2 regions of the Methylobacterium sp. A49B genome follow, and region 2 is predicted to be linked to the other one. Evidence: riboswitches for the same ligand, from Rfam matches in the RefSeq annotation. Region 2 holds a riboswitch; the other holds the start of a gene.

Region 1 (4,086 bases), 320 kb from region 2:
ATCGCGCCAGACGTCGAACTTCTTGCGCGATGCAATGCCGGAGGTCGAGATCAGAGAGCGCATCGACGCGTCGACTGGCGAAAACTGGCCGCGACTCTAGGCGCCACACCGGACCGGCTCAAGATCGGTCGCGCAATCGTCAGGGCAGGCGCATCTGAGGGGCGTGCCGCCCATCCCGGGTCTTCGATCAGGTCCGGCGCTTGGCCCCGCGCCGCTCGCGGGTCATGCGCGTGGCGGTGTGAAAATCGTTGGGTTTCCCGCGAACCCAGGCGAGGAAGCGGGCGATCTCAGGATCCGACCGCAAGGCCTCCACGTCGGCGAGCCGCTTGGCGATCTCGGCCTCGCTGTAGCGGGCATGGATCGCCGAATGGCAGATCTGGTGCAGCCGGACCGTCCCGCGATGCGTGCCGCCCTTCAGCTTCGGCGTCAGGTGATGGAGGCTGGAGCGCGCACGGGGCGGGATCGGCCGCTCGCAGAGCGGACAGACCGGGTCGACCCGCGCCGCGGCGCCGTGCGTCTCGGGGTCATCGGCGCTCCAGCGCCGGGCGCGCCGGCCGACCATCCGCCTCCTCCTCGTTCCATCGTCACCGCACCGCCGCGTCGGCCCCGGTGCAGGCCGCGTCCAAGCCGCCGCGGAACAGCGCCTCGGCGTCGTGATCCCGGACGCCCAGGATGGAGACGTGGTCGCCCGGGATGACTTCGAACCGCGCCCGAGGTCCCGCGGCCCGGGACAGCGCCAGGGCGAGCTTGGCCGGGACAATCCCATCATCGCGGCCCTGGATGATCAGGACGGGGGCGGCTCCGGCGCGGATGCGCCGGTCCGAGCGGTAGGTGTCGCGCAGGAACCAGGACGGGACCAGCGGGACATGCAGCCGCACCACGTGGGTCATCGAGTCGAACGGCGCCTCCAGGTAGAGGCCGATGGCGGGCACGCGCTCGGCCACCGCGATCGCGACGGCAGCGCCCAGGGAATGACCGTGCACCAGGATCGGCGAGCCCGGCGCGCGCTCCGCGGCGGCGGCGACGGCGGCCAGGCCGTCGCGGATCAGGCCGTCCTCGCTGGGCATTCCGGTCGACCCGGGGTAGCCGCGATAGGCCGGCGCCAGCACGCCCCAGCCGCCCGCGCGCCAGGGGCCCGCGGCGAAGCGTTCCGCGTGCGGCTCGGGGTAAGAGCCGTTGCCGTGGAAGCTGACGACGACCGCGCAGCCCGGGGCCGGCGGTCGCCACAGGGCGTGCAGCCGCTCCCGATCCTCTGTGACGACGGTGATCGCCGCGACCCCCTCGGGCGTGGGCAGATTCACAGGCGCTCGAAAAGCGCCCGGGTAGAGGAATCGGCGCTGGTTGAGCGCCAGTACGGCCAGGGCCGCGCCGTAGACCAGTCCGATCGCGAGGCCGAGGCCGATCAGGAGACGCATATCGGGCAGGCGGCGGCGACCGGGCGACGGATGGATCGGATCTTTCCTCTACGATCCGGGCCCCGCATTGACAAAGGCTTCTCCGGGCCCGAATCTTGAACCGTTCCGAGGGGGGCCCCGCAGGGGGCTGAGATTGGGCACGCTGCCCTGACCCTTGAACCTGATCCGGCTCATACCGGCGGAGGGACGGGAACCTGCGGTCGCACGCGTGCAGCCGGATCTCATCTCACCCATCGCGTGGACCGGACCGCTCCAGAACGAGGAGAGGCCCACGATGAACGCACCCGTTCTCCCCAAGGACGTGAAAGGCAGCCCCGAGGCCGTGACCACCGGTCCGGTCACAGGATCGCGCAAGGTCTACGCGAGCCCGGCCGGCCGGCCGGATATCCGCGTACCCTACCGCGAGATCGCCCTCTCCGATCCCAAGGAGGCGCCGGTGCGGGTCTACGACCCGTCGGGCCCCTATACCGAGACCGACGCGCGCATCGACCTCAATGCCGGTCTGCCGGGCGTGCGTGAGCCCTGGCTCGCGGGCCGTGGCTACGCGTCTGTCGAGCCCAGGGCGGTGAAGCCCGAGGACAACGGCTTCGCCGGCGACAAGCTCGTGGCCCCCTGCCCCGCCGAGCGGACCATCCGCAAGGCGGCCCCCGGCCAGATGGTGACGCAGTACGAGTTCGCCCGCGCCGGGATCATCACCGAGGAGATGATCTACGTCGCCCACCGGGAGAACGCCTGCCGCGAGCAGATGCTGGAGGGCGCGGAGGCGGCTCTCGCCGACGGCCAGAGCTTCGGGGCGTCGGTGCCGCCGTTCATCACCCCCGACTTCGTCCGCGAGGAGATCGCCCGCGGCCGCGCGATCATTCCGGCCAACATCAACCACACCGAGCTGGAGCCGATGGCGATCGGCCGGAACTTCCTGGTCAAGATCAACGCCAACATCGGCAACTCCGCGGTGACGTCGTCCGCGGCCGAAGAGGTGGAAAAGCTGGTCTGGTCGATCCGCTGGGGCGCCGACACGGTCATGGACCTGTCCACCGGCCGCAACATCCACAACATCCGCTCGTGGATCATCCGCAACAGCCCGGTCCCGATCGGCACGGTGCCAATCTACCAGGCCCTGGAGAAGGTCGGCGGCGACCCGCTCAAGCTCGACTGGGAAGTGTTCAAGGACACCCTCATCGAGCAGGCCGAGCAGGGCATCGACTACTTCACCATCCATGCCGGCGTGCGGCTCGCGCACGTTCCGCTGACCGCGCGGCGCGTCACCGGCATCGTCTCGCGCGGCGGCTCGATCATGGCCCGCTGGTGCCTCGCCGGGCACCGGGAATCATTCCTCTACGAGCGGTTCGACGAGATCTGCGACATCATGCGGGCCTACGACGTGTCGTTTTCGCTCGGCGACGGCCTGCGCCCCGGCTCGATCGCCGATGCCAACGACGCCGCGCAATTCGGCGAGCTGGAGACGCTGGGCGAACTGACCAAGATCGCCTGGGACAAGGGCTGCCAGGTGATGATCGAGGGCCCCGGCCACGTGCCGATGCACAAGATCAAGGTCAACATGGAGAAGCAGCTGAAGGAGTGCGGCGAGGCGCCGTTCTACACCCTCGGCCCGCTGACCACCGACATCGCTCCGGGCTACGACCACATCACCTCGGGCATCGGCGCCGCGATGATCGGCTGGTTCGGCACCGCGATGCTCTGCTACGTCACGCCGAAGGAGCATCTCGGCCTGCCCGACCGGGACGACGTGAAGACCGGCGTCATCACCTACAAGATCGCCGCCCACGCCGCCGATCTCGCCAAGGGGCACCCGGCCGCGCAGCTCCGCGACGACGCGCTGAGCCGCGCCCGGTTCGATTTCCGCTGGGAGGACCAGTTCAACCTCGGCCTCGATCCGGACACGGCCCGGCGCTTCCACGACGAGACGCTGCCGAAGGACGCCCACAAGGTCGCGCATTTCTGCTCGATGTGCGGGCCGAAGTTCTGCTCCATGAAGATCACGCAGGATCTCCGCGCCGAGGTGCTGGCGATGGAGGAGGCCGGCGAGGTCGTGGGCGCATCGCCCGCCATGTCGAAGGCGGAGGCCGAGGCCGGGATGCGGGCGAAGTCGCAGGAATTCCTCGCCGAGGGCGGAAAGCTCTACGTCGACGCCGCGGAATGAACGACGGCCGCACCCGGGTCTCTCACGACCCGGGCGCGTCTGCCTCGCCGCATTGGCTTCTTATCGAGCAGCCCCACGATCCGGCGGCGCGATCCCATCCTCACGGGTGCGGCGAAGGCATTTTCGGACCTGCGGCCTTCGCGCACGCTGCGCCGCCCGATCACTCCGCTGGGATCACAACGACGGCAGCCCGCGCAGTTCACCCGCAGCCGCAGCGGTTTTCCGCTGCCGGGCGGCCTGCCTGTCGTGCCTGAACGGACAGCAAAAGCGCCGCGCATTTGTGGCCGCGCGCTAACGCAATCTTCATCGCAGGCGCGAACGGCGCTGCGCAAGCGGTGGATGAGCGGCCACCGTTAAGGGACGCTTAGGCGGCATCCCGGCTGAATCCTTCGATCACAGGATCGCAGGAGATCAGCCATGGAGATCCGCCCGCTCAGCACCCCGACGCCCGGCCCGCAGGGTATCGACGCGCTCGGAGCGACCGCCGCCTCCGCGGCGACGCAGGAGGCA
Region 2 (4,086 bases):
CCAGATGCGTTCATGCCATGAATCCCCCGGCATACCGAGAACGCCGCGATCATTGCGGCCGCGAGTGTCTATCTCAAGACTGATTGCGAAGTAAATCTGAAGTTCTAGTTTTATAAAGCTTACTTATTCATTTATCTGTTAAATAAAGATCCTGTTAGTTCCTGGTAGAAAATCCGATTGTGTGGCAATATTCCTCGTGGAGTACAAAACGATAACACGGCTTGTTCAGAGAGAGAACGATCTTGATCAATTATAGCGGATGTCAAACTCCTGGAGATCTTCTGCGGAAGCGAATGAGCCCCCACGCTCCGACGTATCTTGGAACTGCTGCCCTCGCATTCGGATACGCGAGCCCAACGGTCTTCAAATTTGCCAATCCGGCATAAAGTCCGATGTGTAAGGTACCGGCTGACAGCCCCAGGCAGGATCAGTCAATTTGGCCAGCGCCTCACGAGCCAAGGTGATGCTTCGCTGAAGGATATCGGGTGTCACATCGGCTTGCCTCATGATTTTTAAACATGTCGATATACAAAGTCGGTATTTTTTAAGATGGAATACGCTATCGGCCAATTCATGCAACATACCGTATTTATACACGGACGTATCGACGCTGACACCTTCAGCGGGCACATCTAAAGCGATGCCCGCTTCCGCGTAGGACAGTGCCGCCGCGAACTTCCCTTGCGATCTCAGATAACGACTCGCACTGTAACGCGCCTCAGCGCGGTCCGGACAGATTGCTATGATCCGATCATACATCTTCAAAACGGATTCGGCCGGTGCGCCGAGCTTCTCCATGATACACACGGCCTCGAGCAGACTCAGGTAAACCTCTTCCTCGTCGAATCCAAATTCGCCTCGCCGCAAGAAGTGGTCGAGAGCTTTGAAATGCTGGCCCGTATTGCGGTACGATCTTGCCAAATAGAACGTATAGCGTGAGATCAGGAACGGATCTGCTTCGGTCGATAGAGCCTTCTCCATCGCCGCAATGTCGCGCAGTTCGGTCACTCGGTCGCGATGCCGCGCCCCGTCGTCGCCGTAGCGCATGGACAACGGCAGCGCCGGTGTCTCCGGATTGCCGGAACATTCCAGAAACTCGTGAATGACACCCCGATAACACCAGTTCAATTTATTGCTTACGAGCTGGATCCGTCTGTATTGAACTCGATTTTCCACGATTTGGAAAGTGTATCCAGCATCCTGCAGTTTCGGAAGCACGAAATCGTCCGGGATGATGAGTTCGGCGGCGGCGTCGATGATCAGCGAGTAGTCGGCATGGGGCCGGGCCAACGTGAGCGCCTGGTTCCGATTGTAGGCGAAGTCCACCCAGGGCCGCTCCACGAGCGTGCCCGGCAGACCAGCCAGCGCCGCTTGGACCTTCTCCTGTGTTCCATCGGTCGATCCCGTATCGACGATAATCCAGTGATCGATAAAGGGGATTACCGAGTCGAGACAACGCTTTATAACTGGCGCTTCATTCCTCACGATCATCGAAAGACAAACCGTTGCACTGAATTCTTTCATGACCGACCTGAGAAAAGAGCGCTCAACGGGGCGCTGATTCAAGCTGACGCATCATGAACGGAAAGCCATTGCCGTATCAACTCCGAGAACATGGAGAAAATTTTGGAGAATAATTCTGATTTTTGAACGGTTGAATCCCATTATTAGCAATATACAAGCCTCTAATTACATATATAGACCTCAGTAAAAGAATTATTATTCAGAATTTACTGCTTGATCGATGATTTCACATGCGCTCGCCTACGGTCCATCGAGCATCGAGATCGCAAAAACCGTGTTGGGATGCGCTGCGCTCGCCCGCTGGCACGTAAATATGGACTTCTGCACGACGCCACCGGCGTGACCTCGCCCTCCGGGGCCGGCAACGCGTCGCGGATCGCACGCTCGCCCGCGACGTCGGGCTTTGGGGCGAGACGCATCGTGCTCTGAGCCTGTCCGTCGCCGTCGCGATCGCGTCCTCATCTCGGCGCTTTTTGGTGACGGCAGCGATACGGATGCCGCCGCAACTGGTCGCGCCCCGAAGGACGGGGTTGACCACAAGCCTTCCGGCGACCACATCTGTACCCGTTCCAGGGAGATCCCCGGCAAGGGGCTGAGAAACCGCTGGCACGTCCGTCAGGACCTGCGGCGCGGAAATCCTTCGAACCTGATCCGGCTCATACCGGCGTAGGGATTGGACCGCGGCCGCCCGCAGGGTAGGCCACAGCTTCTCACAGAAGCGCACGGCCCGATCCCCGCGGCGGCAATCCGCGGAGATGCCAGTGCCCCTGAACCGTCCCGACTCACCGATCGGCCGCCGCCGCAGCGCGGACGGCTTCGGTGCGTCAGCTGCTCTGCCGGCCCGCACCGACATCGCCCTGGTCGGCGGCGGGCTGATCGGGCTGTCGATCGCGTGGCGGCTCGCCCGGACAGGACGCACCGTGACGGTGCTTGAGCGGGAGACGATCGGGGCGGGGGCGAGCCTTGCGGCCACAGGCATGCTGGCGCCGGCCGCCGAGCACGAGCCCGGCTCGGACCCGCTGCTGCCGCTCGCCCTTGAGTCGCTCCGGCTCTGGCCGGATTTCCGCGATGCCCTGGAGGCCGAGTCGGGCGGGGCGATCGACTATCGTCCGGACGGCACCCTGGTGCTGGCGATCGGCCGGGATGAGGTCGAGCGCCTGCGCTTCCGCTACGATCTCCAGAGGCGGTCCGGGCTCGAAGCGACTTGGCTCCCGGGCAGCGAGGTCCGGCGGCTGGAGCCGGGCCTGCGCCCGTCGGTCACCGCCGGGATCCACTGCAACCTGGACCATCAGGTCGATCCCCGGTTGGTCATGGCCGCCCTCGGCGAGGCCTGTCGCCGGGCCGGCGTGCTCCTCGCCGAGCGGACGCCCGTCAGCGGTCTCGACTGGTCGGGGGGCCGCGTAACGGGCATCCGTGCCGGCGAGCACGGCATAGCGGCCGGCACCGTCATTCTGGCATCCGGCGCCTGGAGCGGAGAGGGAGGCCTGTTGCCGGAGAGCCTCGCCCTGCCGGTCCGACCGCTGAAAGGACAATCGCTCGCCCTCCGCACCACCGCGCGCACGGGCGGGCTTGCCCGGATGGTCTGGACCGAGCAGGTCCACATGGCCCCGAAAAGCGACGGCCAGCTCATCGTCGGCGCAACCGTGGAGGATTGCGGCTTCCGGCCAGGCGTGACCGCGGGTGGACTCTACGCGCTGCTGGAGGGGGCTCGGCGTGTCCTCCCCGGCATCGAGGAGATGGAGGTCGAAGCGGTCTGGTGCGGTTACCGACCCACCTCGGACGACGACGCGCCGATCCTCGACGAACTCGCCCCCGGCCTGGTCGTGGCCACCGGTCACCATCGCAACGGCTATCTGCTCGCCCCCGCCACCGCCGAAGCCATCGCCGAGCTGGTGACGCACGGCACGTTGCCGGCCATCGCCCGGCCCTTCGGACGGGCACGGTTCGGACGGGCCGAGCCTCTGAGGGAATCGGCATGAGGCTCTTCATCAACGGCGAGCCCCGCGAGCGGGAGGCCGACACCGTCGACACCCTGTTCCGCCTGGAGGCGGAGGAGACGGGGATCGAGAGTCCGCAGGGCGTCGCCATCGCGCTTAACGGTCGGGTGCTGCGCCGCCGGGACTGGGGCGAGACGCCGATCGCGGAGGGCGACCGCGTCGAGATCGTCCGCGCCATGCAGGGAGGTTGAGAATGGACCGAACCGTCACGCCGCTGCACCCCGACAGCGGGGAGGGCAGCCTGACCATCGCCGGCGTGAACCTGTCGTCCCGGCTGTTCATCGGCACCGCCGGCTACCCCACCCAGGCGATCATGCGCGATGCCGTGCAGGCCAGCGGCGCCGAGGTGGTGACGGCCTCGATTCGCCGGGTTTCTCTCCAGGGCCACGGCTCGGATACGGTGAAGATCCTCAAGGGCAAGCGTTTCCTGCCCAACACCGCCGGCTGCGAGACTGCACGCGACGCGATCATGACCGCCGAGCTGGCCCGGGAGGCTCTCGACACCAACTGGATCAAGGTCGAGGTCATCGGCGACCGGGAGACGCTCTATCCGGACGTGACCGAG

What was found. Region 2 has a riboswitch for thiamine pyrophosphate ahead of thiO (glycine oxidase ThiO). Riboswitches for the same ligand answer to the same signal wherever they lie in the genome.
Region 1: linked by a shared signal. The riboswitch ahead of thiC (phosphomethylpyrimidine synthase ThiC) and the one ahead of thiO (glycine oxidase ThiO) in region 2 are both predicted to bind thiamine pyrophosphate.

Annotation. Positions count from the first base shown of each region.
Region 1 is NZ_JBKFBO010000117.1:29,810-33,895, reverse strand. It holds gene ACLBX9_RS21430 (helix-turn-helix domain-containing protein) at 1-63, opposite strand, end outside; gene ACLBX9_RS21425 (restriction endonuclease) at 188-562, opposite strand; gene ACLBX9_RS21420 (alpha/beta hydrolase) at 585-1,415, opposite strand; TPP riboswitch at 1,514-1,619, shown strand; gene thiC (phosphomethylpyrimidine synthase ThiC) at 1,690-3,576, shown strand; gene ACLBX9_RS21410 (hypothetical protein) at 3,994-4,086, shown strand, end outside.
Region 2 is NZ_JBKFBO010000117.1:347,772-351,857, forward strand. It holds gene ACLBX9_RS22880 (tetratricopeptide repeat-containing glycosyltransferase) at 1-14, opposite strand, end outside; gene ACLBX9_RS22885 (glycosyltransferase) at 364-1,524, opposite strand; TPP riboswitch at 2,087-2,215, shown strand; gene thiO (glycine oxidase ThiO) at 2,280-3,503, shown strand; gene thiS (sulfur carrier protein ThiS) at 3,500-3,712, shown strand; gene thiG (thiazole synthase) at 3,715-4,086, shown strand, end outside.